2 linked regions of the Hyalangium gracile genome follow. The protein of the gene in region 1 binds, or shares a complex with, the protein of each later gene. Links are inferred from orthologs where the notes say so. Each region holds a gene or a part of one and is shown on either strand. Other genes may lie near its edges. The genes, in order: accD and KY572_RS04655.

Region 1 (10,442 bases):
GGGGGAACTGTCCGAGAAGGACGTAGTGCTCGACGTCATCCGGGCAAGCGATGGACGCACCTTGTATCGCTACCGGGTGTTCCTGACGGTCATTGACTCGTGACGGAGAACCTCAGAGCTCCTCGTCGCTGATGACGATGATTCCCGCGGAGTGGAGGAGGGCGGCCGCCACGCCCCGGCCGGGCACCACCACTCCGTCCACGTGAGTACCCTGCGTGCCACACGAGGGGCTGCGCTCCTTGAGTACCGCCACGGTGGCTCCGAACCGCTGAGCCGCCTTCAAGGCCAGCTCCGCGCCGTAACGGAACTCCTTCGTCCGATCCTCCCCCGTGGCCGCTACGACGGCCTGGGCCCGACCCTCCAGCACCGCCTCGCCTGTACCTCCGCGCAGCTCCACCGCCGGCCGGGGAATACCGAGCCCCGCTCCCGTCTCCGGGCACATGGGCACCACCTCCTTGCCCTCCAGCGCCCGTATCACCGGACTCGAGCCCTTCGACTTCCCGTCGTACCGGCACGCCTCGCCTAGCAGGCACGCGCTCACCAGCACCACCCGGGCCTCGCGCAGCGCCGCCAGCCGCTCCTCGCGCGTGCGCTCCATCATCGCGGCGCTCCCGGGCTGCGCAGGCTCAGCTCGCCCACCGTGGGCTCGGCCTCCACCCGCGTGCGCGCCCCTTCCATCGTCACCTTGCCCGTCACCGCCAGCCGTACCGCCAGCGGGTAGAGCCGGTGCTCCTCCACGAGGATGCGCGCGCTCAGGCTCGCCTCGTCATCCCCCGGCAGCACCGGCACCGCCGCCTGCGCGATGATCGGCCCCGTGTCCGTCCCCGCGTCCACGAAGTGCACCGTGCACCCGGCGATCTTCACCCCGCGCTCCAGCGCCTGCCGCTGCGCGTGCAGCCCCGTGAATGCCGGCAGCAGGGAAGGGTGGATGTTCAGCACGCGCCCTGGAAACCCCGCCAGGAACTCCCCGCTCAGCAGCCGCATGAAGCCGGCCAGGCACACCCACTCCACGCCCGCCTTGCGCAGTTGCTCCCCGAGCGCCCGCTCGAAGTCCACCCGGGAGGCGAACGCCTTGTGATCCATCACCACCGCGGGCACTCGCGCCTTGCGCGCGCGCTCCAGCGCGAACGCCGTGGGCACGTTGGACACCACGCAGGCCACCTCGGCCGGGTAGTCCGCCTGCGCGCAGGCGTCCAGCAGCGCCTGCAGGTTGCTGCCGCTCCCGGAGACGAGCACGCCCAGCCGGGCCCGCCCCGCGCTCATGGCTCGATGACCGCCGTGGCCTCGCCCTGTCCCGACTCCACTCGCCCCACCTCCGTGGCCTTCACACCCCGAGCGTTCAACGTGCTCAGCGCCTGGGCCACATCCTCCTTCGCCACCACCACGATGAGCCCCAGCCCCATGTTGAAGGTGGAGAACATCTCGTCCCGCGCCACGCCGCCCAGCCGGGCAATCACGTCGAAGATGGGCGGCCGTGCCCACGCCTTCTCGCTCAGCACCGCCCGAGTCCCATCCGGCAGGCAGCGTGGCAGGTTGCCCGGAATCCCGCTCCCGGTGATGTGCGCCATCCCCTTCACCTTCACCGCCTTCATCAGCGCCAGCACATCCTTCACGTAGATGCGCGTGGGCTCCAGCAGCGCGTCCGCCAGCGGCCGATCCAGGCCCTCGGGCGTCTCCGTCAGCGCCAGCTTCCGGTCCTCCAGCAGCACCTTGCGCGCCAGCGAGTAGCCGTTCGAGTGCAGCCCCGACGAAGGCAGGCCGATGAGCGCATCGCCCGGCGCCACCGTCCGCCCGTCGATGATCTCCGAGCGCTCCACCACGCCCACGCAGAAGCCGGCCAGGTCGTACTCGCCCCGCGTGTAGAAACCCGGCATCTCCGCCGTCTCGCCGCCGAGCAGCGTGCACCCGGCCAGCTCGCAGCCCTGCGCGATGCCCTTCACCACGTTGGCCGCCGCGTCCACCTCCAGCCGCGAGGTGGCGAAGTAGTCCAGGAAGAACAGGGGCTCGGCGCCACAGGTGAGGATGTCGTTCACCGACATGGCCACCAGGTCGATGCCCACCGTGTCGTGCCGCCCCGCCAGGAAGGCCACCTTCAGCTTCGTGCCCACCCCGTCCGTGCCCGACACCAGCACCGGCTCGCGGTACTTGCCCGGCGGCAGGGCGAACAGCCCTCCGAAGCCACCCACTCCGGCCACCACCTCCGGACGCATCGTCCGCGCGGCATAGGGCTTGATCCGCTCGACGAACGCGTCGCCTGCCTCGATGTCCACTCCGGCCTGCTTGTAGGTCGTCACGGGCGGCCTTCTACCGGCAAGCCCCCGCCCTTGTCTCGCCCGCTGAAGCGGAGGTGTCGCGTTTGCGGCTACCATGGGGCCTCCCTTCCGGATGAAGACACTTCTCTCCCGCAACCGCTTCGAGGCCCTCGCCCTGGGGCTCGCCGTCCTGTTCTGCGCCCTGCACGTGTGGGTGGACGACTCCCCCGTCATCGGGAGCCGCGGGGACGGCCGACAGACTCCCTTGCTCGTCCGAGCGGTGCAGATCGCCGAGGGCCGCGCCACGGACCTCCAGTTCGCCCTCCGGGGCCCGCGTCCCGCCCACCCGGATGTCGTCGTCGTGGCCGTGGACGAGCGGAGCGCCCAGCGCTACGGGCTCTGGCCCTGGCCGAGGGACCTGGTGGCCAAGGCCATCGACCGCCTGCGCGAGGCCGGGGCGGGAGCGGTGGGGCTGGACATGATCTTCGCCGACGAGGTCGCCGACGGCCGCGCCCAGGCCTACCAGGGTGCCCTCGAGGAGCTCGAGCGGGCGTTACAGCAGGCCCCCGAGAGCGCCTCCGCCCTCGACGCCTACCGGGACGAGCTGCGCCGCCGGGCCGCCATCAGCGCGGACGCCATGCTGGCTGCGGCGCTCGCCCGCTCCCCGCAGGTGGTCCAGGGCGTCATCGCCTATCCCGACACGGACCGGGAGCAGTTCGCCAGCAAGGCCGAGGAGTGGAAGCAGCAGCTCGAGTCCCACCTCATCCGCGAGTTCCGAGGGGAGATCCTCCGGAGCTCGCCCGACGGCAAGGTCCAGACGCCGCCGCTGGAGGTGGACCTCTCCCGGCTCCAGAGCTGGACCATGGAGTCCGCCCAGCTCCCGCTGCCCCTGTTCGTCAAGGCCAGCGAGCGCCTGGGCTTCTTCAACATGGCCGCGGATCCGGACGGCACCCTGCGGCGCGTGCCGCTCTTCGCCCTGCTCCAGGGCCCCAAGGGGCTGATCCCCTCGCTGGAACTCCAGACTGCGGCCGCCTACCTGGGCTCCGAGGTGGAGGCGGTGGTCGTCCCCTCGGAGCACCTCGTCACAGGTGCCCGCCTGCGCCGGCCGGACGGCAAGGTGCTGCCCCTGCGCGTGCCCCTGCTGGAGGACGAGCCCTTCATGCTCATCAACTACCCGGGGCCCTCCAGCAGCTTCACCACCCTGAGCCTGTCCGACGTGGTGGACGGCTCCTTCGCGCCCGAGGCGGTGCGCGGCAAGGCGGTGCTCGTCGGCGTCACGCTGGTGGGCAACTTCGACCAGCGCGTCACCCCCTTCAGCGAGATCGAGCCCGGCGTCTTCGTCCACGCCGCCACGCTCTCCAACATGCTCGCCCAGGACTTCCTCACGCGGCCGTCGGAGGCGCAGCCGCTGGAGCTGCTGTTCATGTTCGGCGCCGCCGTGCTGCTGGCCCGCCTGCTGCCCCGCGTGCGCTTCGCCTGGAAGCTGGGGGCCATCACGCTCCTGGTGGCCGCCTGGCTCACCGTGGATCAGCTCCTCTTCACCCGGGGCATCCAGGTGGCCACCGTGCTGCCGCTGACCAGCCTGGTCACCTCCGCCTTCGCCGTCATCTTCCTGGGCTACTTCTCCGTGGACGCGGAGAAGGCCCGCCTGCGCGACACCTTCCAGCACTACCTGGACGCCAGCGTCATGGAGCAGGTGCTCCAGCACCCCGAGAAGCTCAAGCTGGGCGGCGAGCGCAAGGAGCTCACCGTCCTCTTCTCGGACATCCGCGGCTTCACCTCCATCTCGGAGCGCCTGTCTCCCGAGCAGCTCGTCGCCTTCATCAACGAGTACCTCACCCCCATGACGGGCGTCGTCTTCGAGAACGGGGGCACGCTCGACAAGTACATCGGCGACGCCATCATGGCCTTCTGGGGCGCGCCCGTGGATCAGCCGGACCACGCCCTGCGCGCCTGCGCCACCGCCCTGGGCTTCCTGGAGAAGCTGGGCCCGCTGCGCTCCCGCTGGCGCGCCGCCGGCCTGCCCGAGGTGGACATCGGCGTGGGCATCAACACCGGCCTCATGAACGTGGGCCACATGGGCACGCAGAACCGCTTCAACTACACCGTCATGGGTGACGCGGTGAACCTGGCCTCCCGCCTCGAGGGCCTCACCAAGGCCTATGACACCCGGATCCTGATCTCCGCCGGCACCTACGCCCAGACGAAGGGCCACGTCACCGCCCGCCGCCTGGGCGTGGTGCGCGTCAAGGGCAAGCGCGAGCCCACCGACATCTACGAATTGCGCGCCATGGGGGCCCCCGCTGGCAGGGACGCCGACGCCATCCAGGCCTTCGAGGCCGGCGTGGCGCGCTTCCTCTCCCGGGACTTTCCCGAGGCCGAGGCCCACTTCCGCCAGGTGCTCGCCCTCTGGCCCGAGGACGCCCCCAGCCTCCGCTACCTGGAGGAGATCAATACGCTCAAGTGGAATCGTCCCGGACCGGACTGGGATGGGGTGTTCACCGCGACCACGAAGTAGGCCCCCCGGGAGCAGGGCGTCAGAAAGCCCCTCGAAATTTGACCCCGGGGGTGGGGACTGGTTGACTCGGTCTCCAGATGGGCGCCGAGGAAACCCTCTTTCAACGTTTCGGCAAGGAGTTTGCCAAGGGCACGGTCCTCTTCCAGGAGGGAGAGCCGGGCAAGGACATGTTCGTCCTTCAGTCCGGGAAGATCTCCATCTCCAAGAAGGTACGGGACGTGGAGAAGGTGCTCGCCGTGCTCGGGCCCGGCGAGTTCTTCGGGGAGATGGCCATCATCTCCAACAAGCCCCGCAACGCCACCGCCACGGTGATGGAGGACGCCAAGCTCCTCGTCATCGATCCCAAGACGTTCGAGGCGATGATCCGCGGCAACGCCGAGATCGCCGTGCGGATGATCAAGAAGCTGGCTGAGCGTCTGTCCGAGGCCGACGCCCAGATCGAGAACCTGCTGCTGTCCGATCCCGCCAGCCGCGTGGTCCACCAGGTGCTCCAGGTCTGCCAGACGCGCGGCCGGCCCATGGAAGAGGGCATCGAGGTGGACTTCCCCGTCCGCGAGCTCCCTCGCCTGATCGGTGTGGGTGAACCTGCCATCCGCCACATGCTCGATCGCCTGGAGCGCGCCGGGCTCATCGAGCGCAGCGGTGACAGACTGACCGTGTATGACACGGCGAGGCTGCACGACTTTCTGCAGTACCTCGAGATGAAGTGGAAGTTCGGAGACCTCTAGTGTGAAGCTGCAAGTCCTCGGCTGTCACGGTGGCGAGCTGCCCTCGTGCCGGACCACATGCTTCCTCGTGGACGACGTGCTCGCGCTGGACGCGGGGGCGCTCACGAGCACGCTCACGCTCGATCAGCTCTGCAGGGTGGACGACATCCTCGTTGGCCACAGCCACTTCGACCACATCAAGGACTTGCCGCTGTTGGCCGACCTGGTGATCGGCCGGCGGGACCGCCCCGTCACCATCCACGCCTCGCGCGAGTGCGCCCGGTCGCTGCGCGAGTACATGTTCAACAACTCGCTCTGGCCGGACTTCACCGCCATTCCCACCAAGAAGAACCCGGTGCTGCGCATCAAGGCGTTCCGCGCCGGCAGCACCTTCCAGGTGGGCCGCTACAGCGTGCAGTCCATCCCGGTGAGCCACCCGGTGGAGTCCTGCGGCTTCGTCATCTCCAACGGCCAGTCCTCCATGGCCATGAGCGGCGACACGGGGCCCACCGACAAGCTGTGGCAGGTGCTCAACGGGGTGAAGAACCTCAAGGCGCTGCTGCTGGAGACCAGCTTCCCCAACGCGCTGCAGGAGCTGGCGGACCTGTCCGGCCACCTCACGCCCCGCACCGTGCAGCAGGAGCTGGCCAAGTTCGAGCGCAACGGCACCAGCGTGCTGCTCTACCACCTCAAGCCGGCCTTCGTGAGCCAGCTCAAGCGCGAGCTGTCCGGACTCCCAGTGGAAATCCTGGAGCTGGGCGACACCTTCGAGTTCTGAGCTTGACGGGCTGCGTCGTAGCCGGGGGTTGACGGACGCCCCCAGGCGGATTAACCCCGCGCCTCCCATGGCCTGGTTCTCCAAGAAGCCCCGTATCTCCACCCGCCAGGAGCCCACCGCTGAAGAACAGCCCTCGCGCATGCAGGGCTTGTGGGCCAAGTGCGAGAGCTGTGACGAGATCATCTACCGGCAGGAGCTGGAGAAGAACTGGATGGTGTGCCCGCACTGCGAGCACCACCACCCGTGGACGGCGCGCGCCCGGCTGGGCGGCCTGCTGGATCCGGACAGCTTCGAGGAGTTCGACAAGGAGCTGGAGCCGCAGGATCCGCTCGGGTTCGCCGACTCGAAGAAGTACAAGGACCGGCTCAAGTCCACGCGCAAGAACCTGGGAGAGAACGACGCGTTCATCTCCGGGGTGGGCCGCATCGAGGGCCACCAGGTGTCGGTGGGCTGCTTCGTGTTCGAGTTCATGGGCGGCTCCATGGGCTCGGTGGTGGGCGAGAAGGTGACGCGCGTGTTCGAGCGCGCGTACGAGCTGAAGTGCTCGGCGCTGATCTTCTCGGCCTCCGGCGGCGCGCGCATGCAGGAGGGCATCTTCTCGCTGATGCAGATGGCGAAGACGTCCGCGGCCATCGCGCGGTTCCGCACCGGCAACAAGCCCTACGTCTCGGTGATGCTGCACCCGACGACGGGCGGCGTGGCGGCCTCGTTCGCCTGGCTGGGGGACATCATCCTGGCCGAGCCCAAGGCGCTCATCGGCTTCGCGGGCCCGCGCGTCATCGAGCAGACGATCCGCCAGAAGCTCCCGGAGGGCTTCCAGCGCTCGGAGTTCCTGCTGGAGCACGGGATGATCGACGCCATCGTCCCGCGCAAGGAATTGCGGACGAAGCTGGGGCAGGTCCTCGGCCTGCTGGGCTGAGCCCGCTCCTCTCTCCAAGAACCTGGGAAAGCGCTGCCCTGAGGGACGGGGTTGGCGCCCGGTGCCGTGCACGCGGCTCGTCTTCCGGTGCCAGCGCTCCAGGGCAGCTTGGAACCCGAGCGATCCCTCCCCACTGTCTGGCCGCCAATCGGGGGAAGCGCTGCGCGACGTTTCCCACCCGACGAGGCAGGGCGAGCCGGGTGGGGGGAATGTGCCAGCGCTTGGGGGAGGAGAACCGATGGCGCAAGGAGTGATCGGAGAAGTTCTTCCGGGGGCCGATCGTCCAGGCGATCCGTGGGATGGGAGTCCACGGTGGTCGCCCCACTTCCGCTCGCTGTACGTCCTGGTGCTGGACGGGGCGATCACGGTGGGGGCCCTCTTCTGCGCGGCGCTGGTGCGCTTCGATGGGACGATGCCCGCGCAGTGGCAGGCGGCGCTCGAGCAGCGGTTGCCGTTGCTGCTCGCGCTGCGCCTGGCCGCGGTGATCGGGTTCGGGCTGCACCGCTGGTCCTTCCGCAGCTCGGGGCTGAGCGAGGCGGGGCGGCTCGTCATGGCCAACGCCCTGGCCACGGTGGCGTTCGAGGCCAGCCGGTCCTTCTTCCACTTCGAGCCCCTGCCGCGCTCGGTGATCGCGCTGGAGTTCTTCTTCACCACGACGCTGATGGGCGTCTACCGGTTCGCCCCGCGGATGGCGCGGCAGTGGTACCTGGATCAGCGGCGCTCGCGGGCGCGCGGCGCGCGGCGGACGATCATCGTCGGGGCGGGCAGCGCGGGAGATCTGCTGCTGCGCGATCTGCTGAGCACGCCGGAGGGCCCGTGGCACGTCATCGGGCTGGTGGACGACGATCCGGGCAAGCGCGGCACGTTCCTCAACGGCAAGCCGGTGCTCGGGTCCATCGAGGCGCTGCCGGAGCTGGTGACGAAGCACCGCGTGAGCCAGGTGCTGATCGCCATCCCCCGCCTGTCCCCCGAGCGCATCCGGCACATCCTGGGCCTGTGCAAGCACCAGAGCGTGAGCTTCAAGATCATCCCCGCCTCGTTCGCGTGGCTCGATCAGAAGATCACCGCGGCGATGCTGCACGATCTCAGCCCGGAGCACCTGCTGCCCCGGGACGCCATCGCGTTCGACCAGGAGGAGATGCACAAGCTGGTCGCGGGGCGCCGCATCCTCGTCACCGGAGGAGCGGGCTCCATCGGCAGTGAGATCGCGCGCCAGGTGGCGGGGCACGCGCCCGCCTCGCTCGTGCTGCTGGACATCAACGAGAACGAGCTCTACCTGCTGGTGCGCCAGCTCCAGGAGCGCCACCCGCAGCTGAAGGTGAGCTCCATCGTGGCGGACATCCGGGACCTGGACCGGCTGATGCGGGTGGGCCTGGAGCACCGGCCGCAGTACGTGTTCCACGCGGCGGCGCACAAGCACGTGCCGCTGATGGAGGACTCGCCCGAGGAGGCCATCAAGAACAACGTCTTCGGGACCCAGAACGTGGCGCTGATGGCGGACGCCTGTGGCGCGGAGCGCTTCGTGCTCATCTCCACGGACAAGGCGGTCCATCCCAGCTCGGTGATGGGGGCGTCCAAGCGGCTGGCGGAGATGGTCATCCGTGACATCGCGAGCCACTCGCGCACGGCCTTCACGGCGGTCCGCTTCGGCAACGTGCTCGGCTCGGCCGGCAGCGTGGTGCCCCTGTTCAAGCAGCAGATCCAGCGCGGCGGGCCCGTCACGGTGACGCACCCGGACTGCACCCGCTACTTCATGACGATCCCCGAGGCGGTGGGGCTCGTGGTGATGGCGGGGCTGGGGGGCTACGGGGAGCTGTGCATCCTCGACATGGGGGCGCCGGTGCGCATCGCCGAGCTCGCCGCGAACATGATCACCATGGCGGGCATGGTGGTGGGCAAGGACATCGCCATCGTCTACACGGGGCTGCGTCCCGGGGAGAAGCTCGAGGAGACGCTGCTGAGCGAGGAGGAGGAGCGCACCCACCAGGTGCGCAACCGCATCAAGGTGGCCCAGAGCCCGGCGCCGCCGCCGGACTTCCACGAGCGGCTCGAGCGGCTGGGGCGGGCCGCGCGCGCCGGTGACGTGCTGGGCGTGAAGCTCGCGCTCTGCGGCCTCATCCCGACGTACACCCCGTCGAAGCTCGGCGGTGCGGTCCCCGTGGCGGACCAGACCTCGAGCGCTCAGTTCCGGGTCGTGCAGTAGGCCGGAGCCCGGAGCCGGCTCCAGACGGGCGGAGCCTGGAGCCCACGGCAGGGGGCCGGGGGGGCCCCGGAAGGGCAAGCGTCATGCGTCGTACGCGAGGTTGGGTCACCGTCATCATGCGACTGACGGTGCTGGTGGCGGGAGCTGCATCCGGGCAGGAGGCGGTCGGAGCGGGAGAGAAGACGCTGCAGGAAGTGCGCTGTGGTGACACGATCACCCGGAGCACCCGGCTCACCCGAGATCTCGAGTGTCCAGGTACACCCGTGCCCGCGCGGCGGGTCGCCAGCGCGGGTGTCGTCCGCGATCTCGGTGGCTATACCGTGCGCCGAACCGGGGAGGACACGTTCGGCACGGAGGGCATCGCCGTCGAGGCCGACAGCACGGTGAGGAACGGGACGATCCGAGGGTTCGGCCTGGGGTACGTGCTCGACGGCGGCAGCCACGTGACGCTGTCCCGGCTCACGTTCATCGACAACACGGTGGCCGCCTGAAGCATGGGAGGGTGCCTCGGTCCGCGCTCAGCGGCGAGGCACCCGGTAGGCCGGGAAGTAGTTGTCGGCGGTGTGGGTCTCCGCGAGACGGGAGTACACCGCCGGCTCGCAGATGATCTCGTGGGTGCGGAGGCGGAAGCTCGCGTTGGAGAAGCCCCGCTTGAAGTCCTCGAGGCCGTCCCCCGGCTGGATGCCTCCCCCCAGGTTGAGGGGGAGCCCGAGCTGGGAGGAGAGCTCGGTCAGCGCCACGAAGACGTTCTTGGCGGGGGAGCGGGCCAGGTCCGCGTTCGCCGTACCGCCCAGGTAGTAGTGCAGCACGCCGTCGCTGGCGACGCCGATCGCCGCGGAGGCGATGTGGCCCTCCGGCGCGCGAGTCATCGCCAGCCAGGCGGCGGGGGAGCAGAGCAGGCTCTCGAAGTACGCGTCCGAGAAGAAGTACCGGGAGCTCGCCTCGTCGCGGACCATGGTCTGCCGGTAGAGCTCCTTGAAGCACTCGCGCTCCTCGAGCGAGGCCTCGAGCACCGGGCGGCAGGTGTTCACGAAGCCCAGGCGGAAGTTGCGTCGCAGGTGCCGG
Region 2 (10,864 bases), on another replicon or contig:
GTGGGATCAGTACTTCATGGACATCGCGCGGCAGGTGGCCACCCGGGCCACCTGTGATCGCAAGCACGTGGGCGCCCTGCTCGTGAGGGACCGCACCATCCTCTCCACGGGCTACAACGGCTCCATCCGCGGCCTGCCTCACTGCGACGACGTGGGCCACATGATGGAGAACGGCCACTGCGTGGCCACCGTCCACGCCGAGGCCAACGCCATCATCCAGGCCGCCAAGAACGGCGTCGCCATCGACGGGGCCACCATCTACACCACCGCCAGCCCCTGCTGGCCGTGCTTCAAGCTGATCGCCAACAGCGGCTGCACCCGCATCGTCTTCGGCGAGTTCTACCGGGATCCGCGCATCTTCGAGTACGCGGCGAAGATCGGCCTGGAGCTCACCGGGCTCGGTGAAGCCGCCCAGCCGCCCGAGCCTCGCTGAGCGCCTCACGCACCGTTCACCGGTCGACAGGGCGAGGTGGGCGTGCCAGTGGAACGTCTCACCGCGGACACTTCCGGAGCCTGCCAAGCAGGCGGACTGACAGGGGATTTCCTCGACTTCGGCAAGAATTACCGGCCCAGGGGTTGCCGTTTTACAGGGCGCTCCCTAAATCCTCGCACCGGTAGGCGGGGCGCGGCGGATGGTGATATTTCCTGAGGAGTTCCCAGTGGTTACGTCCACGGCAGTGACCAGTGTGCCTGCGGTTCAGGAGGGCTCGGATCCGGTGGTGGGAGCGGCGCGCTACGGCGCGGTCCCCACGCTCATGGATAGCCTCCTGCACGACGTGCGCAACCCGCTCAACGCGCTCTCGATCAACCTCGAGGTGCTCTCCGAGAAGCTCAAGGGGGAGACGGGCGAGGTGCCTGCGTCGCAGGCGAAGAACATCAAGGCCATGCGCGATCAGATCCAGCGCGTGGACGGCATCCTGCGCCAGTTCTCGGACTTCATCGTCCTGCGCGGCGGTGGGCCGGGGGAGGCGGGCCTGTCCGAGGTCGCCAGGCGCTCCCTGGACGTGCTGGCTCACGAGAGCCGGCGGCGGCGCCTGAAGCTGCAGACCGCCATCGAGCCAGACGTCAAGGTGCGGCTGCAGGACACCAGCGAGCTGAGCTTCTTCCTCGTCCAGTCCCTGCTGCGCGCCTTCGCGCGCTCGGAGGCGGGGACCGAGGTGGGCGTCGCCGTACGCGTCGAGGGCTCGCACGCGGTGCTCGAGGTGACGGATGCCGGGGGCAGTGCGCCCGAGCAGACGCCCGACGTGGTGGCGGCGCTGGGGCTCCGCTGCGCGCAATTGGGCGTGGAGTTCCAGATCCGAGCCGGTGTCTGCCGCTTCATCTTCTCTCGCGCCTGAGTCCCTTCGATCGGTCGCGTTTCTTTACATCCAGTTGTTGGTTCATCGATTGCGAGTGAACGCAGTAGGGAGGTCTTCATCTTGGGCAGCGCACGAATTCTGGCCGTAGATGACGAGCGCGCGACGTGCGAGGCGCTGGCGGAAATGCTCAGCTCCTGGGGGCACAAAGTCGAGGTCGCGTTCGACGGGCACGACGCCCTGCGCAAGGCGGGGGAGTTCCGGCCGGACGTCGTCTTGTCGGACCTGGCGATGCCGGAGACGGACGGGCTGTGGCTGATGCGGCAGCTTCGCGAGGAGCTGCCGGACTGCCCCGTCGTGTTCCTCACCGGCCGAGGCACCATCGACGCCGCCGTGGCGGCGATCAAGGAGGGCGCCTACGACTTCATCGAGAAGCCGCTCAACATCGCGCGGCTGAAGGTCTGCATCGAGCGGGCCCTCGAGAAGAAGGAGACGCAGCGCGAGGTGCAGACGCTGCGTCGGCGCCTCAAGCAGCTGGGGCAGCAGGATCTGATCGCCCAGTCCGGAGTGATGCGGAAGGTGGGCGAGCTGATCGAGAAGGTGGCGCCCTCCAAGGCGAGCGTGGCCATCTCCGGCGAGTCCGGCACGGGCAAGGAGGTGGTGGCGCGCGCCATCCACAACCTGTCCCTGCGGCGCGAGAAGCCCTTCATCGCCATCAACTGCGCCTCCATCCCGGCCACCCTCATCGAGTCCGAGTTCTTCGGCCACGAGCGCGGCGCCTTCACCGGCGCCGATCAGCGCCGCCCGGGCGTCTTCGAGATGGCCCACGGCGGCACGCTCTTCCTGGACGAGCTGGGTGAGATCCCCATCGAGCTGCAGGCCAAGCTGCTGCGCGTGCTCGAGGAGGGCCGCCTGCGCCGGCTGGGTGGCAAGGTGGAGATTGAAGTGGACGTGCGCGTGCTGTGCGCCACGAACCGCGACCTCAAGCAGGAGATCAAGAACCAGCGCTTCCGCGAGGATCTCTACTTCCGCCTCAACGTGTTCCAGGTCCACCTGCCGCCCCTGCGCGAGCGCCGGGAGGACATCCCCATCCTGGTGCAGCACTTCGTGGAGAAGTTCGGCGGGGACTCGGCCAAGCGCGTCACCGGCGTGCACCCGGAGGCGATGGAGGTCCTCAAGTCGCACGACTGGCCGGGCAACATCCGCGAGCTGCGCAACGCGGTGGAGCGCGCCGTCATCCTCTGCGACGGCGAGCTCATCACCCGCGAGCACCTGCCCCCCGACATGGCGGGCAAGAGCCCCGAGCGCCACTCCTTCCGCCTGCCCTACGGCCTGTCGCTGGACGCGGTGGAGCGCGAGTACATCCTCGGCAGCCTCCAGCGCAACGGGAACAACAAGGCCCGCACGGCGGAGATCCTGGGGGTGTCGGAAAAGACCCTCTACAACAAGCTCAACCGGTACGCCGCCGAGGCCCGCCAGCAGGGCCAGGGGGTGGCAGGGGGCCTCATCAAGGCCGCCGGCGGAGAGGGTAGCAGTGGATCAGGTGAGGCAGACTTCCGGTAGTAGACCCTCCAGGTAGGAATTCCGGCCCGGATTTCGCGCCTTTGGAGTTCCCCGGCAGCAGTGCTTCCAGGCAGGCTGGCACACCGCGTCATGAGGGTGTGTCAGTGCTGCAAAACCCGCGTCACTTCTTGACTTTTACCCTCTGGACGGGGGATTCTCGGGGCCTCTCACACATGGGGTTCCGGTGCAGGCCATGACCTGGCTGGGAACTCCAGCGCCTGATCTGCGGCTGTCTACGGATGGACGATTTGGAGCCGTCGGGGGGCGTCAAGGAAGGCCACGACGCAATGAGCGATGCGCGAGTACTTCACTTCTTCGGCGGCAAGGGTGGTGTTGGCAAGAGCACGCTCGCCGCGTCCTATGCGTTGAATCTGGCTGATGACGCGCCCAAGGAGAAGGTGCTTCTGGTTTCGCTGGATCCGGCGCGCACGCTGTCCGATCTGGTGAAGAAGAAGCTCCCAGCCAAGCCCACGAAGCTGGTGGCTGGCAAGGGCGAAGGTGGGCTGTACGCGGCGGAACTGGAGCCTGCGGCGCTGCTCAAGCCCTTCGCCGCGAATTACGTGCCCGCGCTGGAGAAGGCCGCCGCGAAGGGCTCGGTGCTGTCGGAGGAGGATCTCGGCAAGCTCTTCGCCCAGGCGGTACCGGGGCTCGAGGAGCTGGTGAGCTTCTTCCAGGTGCTGGAGCTGCTCGAGGCCAAGGAGTTCGATCGCATCGTCGTGGACTGCGCGCCCACGAGCCACACCCTGCGCCTTTTCGATCTACCCCAGGGCGTGCGCAAGTTCCTGGGCATCGTGAAGGCCGGGGCGGAGAAGCCGGCCAGCGGCGGCAAGGGCAAGAAGGAGCCCGCTCCCGCCGAGCCGAGCTTCCTGGAAGAGGTGGGCGGCAAGGCGGAGCGGCTCTTGGCGCTGCTCAAGGATCCGGCGCGCACCGCGTTCCACCTGGTGGCGCTGGCCGAGCCGGTGCCCGAGGCGCAGACGCGCATGTACTTCGCGCAGCTGCGCGAGCGCTCCATCCCGGTGACGGAGATTCTCGTCAACCAGGTGGAGGAGCGCGGCGGCTGTCCGGCCTGTCAGGGCCGCCGAGGCCTTCAGGCCCCGCACGTGCGCAAGTTCCAGGGGTTGGACAAGACCGTGCCGGTGCAGCTCATCGGGAAGCGAGAGCTGGCGCCGCGCGGGGTGGACGGGCTCAAGGACTTCGGCAAGGAGTGGCGTGGAGGCAAGGAGACCAAGGCGCTGGAGTTCTCGGCCGCCGAGGGTCCTCCGGCGCTGGTGCGTGCGCCGTCCATGCCGCCCATCGCCGCGCCGCCGCTGCCGCCCACGCGGCTCATCTTCTTCGTGGGGCAGGGCGGGGTGGGCAAGAGCTCGTGCGCGGCGGCCGCCGCGGTGACGCTGACGGAGAAGGAGGGGCCGGTGCTCCTCATCTCCACGGATCCGGCGCACTCGCTGTCGGACGTGCTGCAGAGCCGGCTGACGGACACCGAGACGCAGGTGAAGGGCACCAAGGGCCTCTACGCCCGCGAGCTGGACGTGAACGGCTGGTTCAACGCCCTGCGCAAGCGCCTGAAGGAGAAGGCGGAGAAGGCCTACGAGGGCGCGCCGAAGACGGGGGATGTGCCGGCCGACCTGGTCGCGCTGCGCAACCTGCTGGAGTGCGCCCCGCCGTGCATCGACGAGTTCGCGGCGCTCTCGTGCCTCACGGACGCGCTGGTGCAGGAGCGCTTCAAGCGCATCGTCGTGGATCCGTCGCCGATGATCACCTCCATGCGGGTGGTGGAGCTGGCGGACGCGGCGAAGACGTGGCTGGGCGCGCTGCACGGCATCGTGTCCAAGTACAAGGCCAAGGGCCTGGGCGAGCTGGCCGATGACGTGGCCGCGATGCTCAAGCACGTGAAGCGCTTCGAGGAGGCGCTGGCCTCGCCCACCGAGTCCCGCTTCGTCGTCGTCACGCGCGGCGAGGATCTGGCGGCCTCGCGCACCGAGCGGCTGGTGGAGTACCTGAAGGAGAAGAAGCTCCAGGTGGAGCGGGTGCTCGTCAACCGCGTGGGCCCGAAGTCCACGTGCCCCAAGTGCGAGAACCGCCGCAAGCTGGAGCTCAACGCGGCCAAGGCCATCGAGAAGAAGATTGGCCTGCCGGTGACGATGGCTCCGGCGCTCGGCCGTCACCCGGCGGGCCTGCGCGAGCTGAAGGCGTTCCGCACCGCTTGGTACGCCCTGTCCGCTCCGGTGAAGATCAAGGCGGCCTGAGGGCCAGCCTGAAGCTGGACGTGGCGCCCCCTGTCCGCCGCTCGTGAGCGCGCGGGAGGGGGTGTCGGCTTTTCAGGCGTCGCACTCGGACGGCGCGTCGAAGAAGGGGCCCAGCGTCTTGAAGGTGAGCGTGCCCTGGGCGTCGAGGGTGCCCGTGTCCGGCTTCTGGTTGGGGAAGCGCACCTCCACCTTGCCGGCCTTCACGGAGTAGGTGCCCGTGAGGGTTTCCGGCTTGGGCGGGCCCTCGTCCTGGGGGACCTTCTTCACCATGGACACCTTGCCCCCGTCCTCGAAGCGCAGCGTCACCAGCGTCCCGTAGACGCCCACGCCGGGGCCGTGCCAGCCCACCTTGCGAAGGATCTGCGGCACGTCCGCCGCGCGCGTGGGGGACAGGCCCAGCAGGCGCTGCCACCCCACCGTGTCCCGGATGGGGTCCAGGTCGGCGTCCTCCTTGGCGCGCTTGAGCCGCTTCGCATCCAGCTTCACCGCGGCGGTGAGGTGCTCGACGATGCTGCTCTTGTAGGCGCTGTGCTCGCAGATGAGGCCCTGCTTGCGCAGCACTCCGAGTGTGGCCGCCACGTTGTACTGGGCCAGGGCGTGCTTGGGGTCCGCCTGGACCGCGGCCATGAACTTCTCCAGGGCTTCGGGGTACTTGCCGTCCTGGTAGAGGCGGAAGCCCTCCGTGTTGAGTTGCCTGGCGGACGGTGCGGGCGCGGCGGGCTGGGCGGCGGCCGGCAGGGCCAGGAGCAGGGCGAGCAGCGGGGGGAGCAGGCGCATCATGTCTCTCCGGACGGGAGGCACAGAGTGCTCATTCTACGCACCGCGTAACAGGGGCAGGGGTGCGAAGTGGGTTGCACGTTGAAGCCCTGGGCGCCAGGTGCTAGGTCGGCGCCATGGCGACCGGTACTGGTTACGCGCTCGACTTCGAACGCCCGCTCATCGAACTGGAGAAGAAGATCGAGGAGCTCAAGGCCCTCTCCACCAGCGGCACCGTGGACTTCTCCTCGGAGATTGCCAAGCTGGAGAAGAAGGCCAAGAAGCTCCAGACGGAGATCTTCAGCGATCTGTCGCGCTGGCAGGTGGTGCAGCTGTCGCGCCACAGCGCTCGGCCCTACTTCCTGGACTACGTGCAGCTGCTGTTCACCGACTTCTTCGAGCTGTGTGGCGACCGCCGCTTCGGAGAGGATCCCTCCATCGTGGGAGGCTTCGCGCGGCTGGACGGCAAGCCGGTGATGCTGATCGGCCACCAGAAGGGCCGCAGCACCAAGGAGAACATGGCGCGCAACTTCGGCATGCCGCGCCCCGAGGGCTACCGCAAGGCGCTGCGGCTGATGGAGCTGGCCGAGCGCTTCGAGAAGCCCATCCTCACCTTCGTGGACACCTCTGGCGCCTACCCGGGCATCGGCGCCGAGGAGCGCGGCCAGGCCGAGGCCATCGCCGTCAACCTGGAAGTCATGAGCCGGCTGAAGGTGCCCATCATCTCCACCGTGATTGGAGAGGGTGGCTCGGGTGGCGCGCTGGCCATCGGCGTGGGCAACCGCGTGCTGATGATGCAGAACAGCGTGTACTCGGTCATCTCGCCCGAGGGCTGCGCCTCCATCCTCTTCCGTGACTCCTCGCAGGCGGAGAAGGCCGCGGACGCGCTCAAGCTCACCGCCAAGGATTTGCTGGGCCTCAAGGTCATCGACGAGGTGGTCCCCGAGCCCGCGGGTGGCGCGCACCGGGATCCGCCGAAGACGGCGGAGAACCTGGGCAAGGTGCTGCGCAAGCACCTGAGCGAGCTGGCGGAGCTCACCCCCGACGAGCTGGTGAAGGACCGCTACGACAAGTTCCGCGCGCTCGGCATGTTCTCCGGGCGCTGAGGGAGAGTGCGCGCGTGAGACCATTCATCGTCGCCATCGACGGGCCCGCGGGTGCCGGCAAGTCCACGGTGTCCAAGCTGCTGGCGCGGCGGCTCGGGTTCGATCTGGTGGACACGGGCGCCATCTACCGGTGCGTGGCGCTGATGGCCCGGCGCGAGAGCATCGCGTTCGATGACGACGAGCGGCTGGGCGAGCTGCTCGGGCGCATCCACATCCACTTCCAGGTGGTGGGCGAGGAGAACCACGTCTTCCTGGACGGGCAGGACGTGTCCGGGGAGATCCGCACGCCGGAGAACTCCATGGCGGCCTCGCAGGTGTCGAGCCGCCCGGTGGTGCGCTCGGGGCTGCTGGCGCTGCAGCGGCGGCTGGCGCTGGAGGCCCAGAAGGGCGCCATCCTCGAGGGGCGGGACATCGGCACGGTGGTGTTCCCGGACGCGGACGCCAAGTTCTTTCTGGAGGCCTCGCCCGAGGTGCGCGCCAGGCGCCGCTTCGAGGAGCTGTTCCAGAAGGGCGTGGAGAGCTCGCTCGAGGATGTGCTGGCGGACCAGACCAAGCGGGACCGGGACGACTCGGCCCGGGCCGTGGCGCCGCTGAAGGCCGCCGAGGACGCGGTGCGCATGGACTCCAGCTCGCTGCCCCTGTCCGAGGTGGTCCACAAGATGGAGGACGAGATCCTCCGTCGGCTCGCGAAGCGCGGCGGCTGAGCCCACTGCTCGGCTCTTGAAGGGAGGCCGAAGGCAGGAGGCGTCAGACCTCCTTGAACTTCGTCCCTGTCGCTCCGCTGCGCTCCAGGGCCTCCTTGATCTCCTCGGAGACGAGGAGTGCCCCCATCCAGCCCCAGGGCCGGAAGACCTTGGCATCACCGACCTTCGACGGGTCGATGCGCATGCCATGGACAGCCCGGTACTTGCCGGTCTTCTCGGGGCGCCCGTCCTCTGGCTTCCAATATTGGACCTCTCCAGAGGCCTTGTCGTCGATGCACTTCACCACCCGCGTGACGTTGAGGATGAAGAACTCCTCGGTCTGGCCTTCTATCTCCACGGGCACGAGCTGCACGTCCGTGGGCGCCATGCTCGCGAGGAGAGAGGCCACTCGTGCGTGGACGACGGGGGCTCCGCCCACGGGTGTCATGCTGAAGTCCAGTGACTTGCCAGGACGGTCCACCGGGACCCGGAGTCGTCCCTCCACGTCGATGCGGCTGCCCCGCTCGAACTGCCACACGTCTACTTCAGGTCCTCGTGGATCCACGGGGTCATCCAGAGACCAACGCCCGGGAACGTGGAGATCCTCAAACAGGTCGAAGTACCGCTTGGGCATTCAGCGCTCCTGGCTCTCACTGGCTCGGGGTGATCAGCTTGTTGAGGTAGGAGCTCTCCGTGCAGATCTCCTGTGCCAGCTTCTTGAGCTCCGAGGTCAGGGCCTCGCGGCACTGGTGCGTGCCGCGGCACTCTCTCATGGAGTCGCGCAGACGACGGAAGATCTCGCGGTGGTACTCCTCGGGATGAGGCCCGCGATGGCCTCGGACGCGTACCTTGTTGGCGGGGTCGTTCAACGACATGCCGGCCCGATCAAAGAGCTTCTGGAACTGGGGTGTCCACGGTCCCCCGCTGTGAGTGGCCTCGAGCCACTTATCGGTAGCGATGTGGTGCTCGTGCAGTAGCGGATCCCGGGCCTCCATTGCCACCGCCGCAGGTGCCAGCGTGAGGGTGATGGTGCCCTCGGTGGAAACAGCCACCGCGCTCACCTGTCCCACGTTCGCCAGATTCACGCCCACCTGGGAGGCCCCCAGGACCGCTGCCTCCGAGAAGCCAGGCAGTCTCGACAGCCGTCCAGCCAGCCACGCGGAGCCACCAGCCATTCCGTGGCTCACGACCACCGTCACCGCAAGGACGAAGACACGAGCCACCTCGGGGCCTATCCGGTGCGCGAAGCGTCGACCCGCCTGCTGCAACTCCTCGAAGGTGGTGGCCCGGTCAGAGGCCCGCTTCAGCTCCCTGCTCGCCCTGACCACCTCCAGGAAGGTCTCCACTCCCAGGTAGAGCAACATCACCGCTGAGACGATCGCCGCTGCCTTGGTGAAGACCGGCTCGGGATTGGCGGCCAGGATGGCCCAGGAAATGAGGCCCGTGGCAATCACCGTATAGAAGAGCTGCGGGGCCAGGGTGTTCTCCACCGCCCGAGAGATGCTCTCCTTCATGGGTTCGAGCGACAGGCCCAGGGCCACCCCCAGCTTGTCCCACTCCGTCAGGCCCGCCACATCGTCGAGCAGGGAGAGGCAATCGGCTCTTCGATGGCCTGGTTCGCAGATGCCTGCATAGCTCCTGCTCATGAGGCGCTGCCATCGCGTGTCTCCATCGTTGTGGGGATGGGACGCGCGTACCAGCTGGCCGTGCTGGACGGGTACGAGGGAGAGGGGAGCCTGCAGCACCAGACGCGAGAGTGCGCTCTCGAACGCGGTTGCGGCTATCGGGAAGGGCGCGTTCGAGGCGGGCGGCCGGTGCTCTCGTGGGACACCTTGTCCTGTGTCCAGCCGAACCACGCGCGCCGAGGAGCACGCGGTGGCAAAAGCCATCAGCAAGATCGCGACAGTCAGGCGACATGCCATGTGACGCCCTCCACGCCGAGGAGGGGTCCAGCCTACGGCGAGGGGCCGAAGGACCTCTAGAAATTCACGCCTTCCACGGAGGGGGAGGGGACCGTCAGCGCCAGCGGTGGGAGCGCCGCGCCTCCGCCGTAGAACGCGCGGTAGAGGTAGAGGTCCGCCACCACCTGCTTCACGTAGCCTCGCGTCTCTCGGAAGGGGATCTCCTCCACGAAGAGATCCAGCGGCAGCGAGCCCTTCTCCTGCGCCCACTTCGCCGTGGCCTTCGGGCCCGCGTTGTAGGCCGCTGCCGCCAGCACCGGGTGCGAGAAGCGCTTCATCAGCTGCGACAGGTACCAGGCCCCGTACCGGATGTTGAGGTCCGGCGCGAACAGATCCGCCGGGTTCGGGCGCGGCTCCGCGAGCTTCTCCGCGATCGCCGTCCCCGTCGGCGGGATGATCTGCATCAGCCCGCGAGCATCCGCCGCGCTCGCCACCTCCGGACGGAACGCGCTCTCCCGCCGCATGATCGCCCACACCAGGTACGGCTCCACCTCGTTGCGCGTGGCCGCCGCCTCCACCGCCGAGGCGAACGCCTTCGGGTAGAAGGCCGCCAGCGCCTCCGGAGCCCGCTCACCGAAGGCCCGGCCCCACAGCAGGCGCGCCGCGACCGCGTGCGCATAGCCGTACTCGCCCATCGACAGGAGCGCGTGCACGAACGGCAGGGCCTGCTCGGACGACCGGATGCGCGAGGCTCGTGACTCCACCTCCTCGGACGCGTCCGGGAAGAGCCCCGCCTCCGTGAGCGCCACCGCCAGCTCCAGCTCCTGCGGACGCTGCACGGTGAGCCGCTTCGGCGGCTCCGGGAACACCGGCGGGGGCGTGCGGCCCAGCGCGCGCAGCCGCTCACCGGCCAGCAGCGAATAGAAGGAGGCAGGAGCGATGCGGATCACCGCCTCGTACTCGGGGCCCGTGACGTCCGCCGACGCGCCGCCCAGCTCCTGGCTCCGCGCCATCCAGTAGCGCGCCTGCGGCACCAGGCTGCTGCGCGGGAAGTTGTCCACCAGCCGGCCCAGCTGCTCCCGGGCCTCGGAGTACTTCTCCAGCCGCAGCAGCGCGAGCGCCCGGAACCACATGCCCTCGTCCCGCCGCCGCGAGCGCGGGTAGCGCTGCTCGAAGCTGGCGAACGCCTTCACCGCGTCCTCGAAGCGCCCGCCCTGCAGATCCAGCCAGCCGGCGAAGAACGCGCCCTCGTTGCCCGCGGGCCACTTCGCCCAGGCCTTGTCCAGGCCCGCCATCAGCGCCCGCGCCTTCTCGTTC

Evidence for each region.
Region 2: the proteins of accD (region 1) and KY572_RS04655 are in contact, whole or in part, in a solved structure (PDB 8UXZ), measured with the Escherichia coli proteins. The link is inferred for Hyalangium gracile from one-to-one orthologs.

The regions. Positions count from the first base shown.
Region 1 is NZ_JAHXBG010000048.1:26,020-36,461, forward strand. Bases 5,293-8,248 are described here. They hold accD (acetyl-CoA carboxylase, carboxyltransferase subunit beta), read left to right. Parts: upstream 5,293-6,322; coding sequence 6,323-7,174; downstream 7,175-8,248. Other genes in these bases: KY572_RS46180 (Crp/Fnr family transcriptional regulator), read left to right, coding at 5,293-5,498; KY572_RS46185 (MBL fold metallo-hydrolase), read left to right, coding at 5,500-6,255; KY572_RS46195 (nucleoside-diphosphate sugar epimerase/dehydratase), read left to right, coding at 7,413-8,248. In the rest of the region: KY572_RS46160 (DUF523 domain-containing protein), read right to left, coding at 113-601; purN (phosphoribosylglycinamide formyltransferase), read right to left, coding at 598-1,263; purM (phosphoribosylformylglycinamidine cyclo-ligase), read right to left, coding at 1,260-2,294; KY572_RS46175 (CHASE2 domain-containing protein), read left to right, coding at 2,386-4,770; more of KY572_RS46180, read left to right, coding at 4,848-5,292; more of KY572_RS46195, read left to right, coding at 8,249-9,377; KY572_RS46200 (hypothetical protein), read left to right, coding at 9,461-9,868; KY572_RS46205 (GNAT family N-acetyltransferase), read right to left, coding at 9,896-10,442.
Region 2 is NZ_JAHXBG010000002.1:273,830-284,693, reverse strand. Bases 5,172-7,978 are described here. They hold KY572_RS04655 (acetyl-CoA carboxylase carboxyltransferase subunit alpha), read left to right. Parts: upstream 5,172-5,994; coding sequence 5,995-6,963; downstream 6,964-7,978. Other genes in these bases: KY572_RS04645 (imm11 family protein), read right to left, coding at 7,711-7,978; cmk ((d)CMP kinase), read left to right, coding at 6,978-7,667; KY572_RS04660 (tetratricopeptide repeat protein), read right to left, coding at 5,174-5,881. Also shown: KY572_RS04680 (deoxycytidylate deaminase), read left to right, coding at 1-433; KY572_RS04675 (histidine kinase dimerization/phospho-acceptor domain-containing protein), read left to right, coding at 687-1,337; enhancer binding protein Nla6, read left to right, coding at 1,419-2,858; KY572_RS04665 (ArsA family ATPase), read left to right, coding at 3,146-5,101; more of KY572_RS04645, read right to left, coding at 7,979-8,280; KY572_RS04640 (AHH domain-containing protein), read right to left, coding at 8,297-9,568; KY572_RS04635 (lytic transglycosylase domain-containing protein), read right to left, coding at 9,625-10,864. UniProt on the Escherichia coli protein: Component of the acetyl coenzyme A carboxylase (ACC) complex. First, biotin carboxylase catalyzes the carboxylation of biotin on its carrier protein (BCCP) and then the CO(2) group is transferred by the carboxyltransferase to acetyl-CoA to form malonyl-CoA.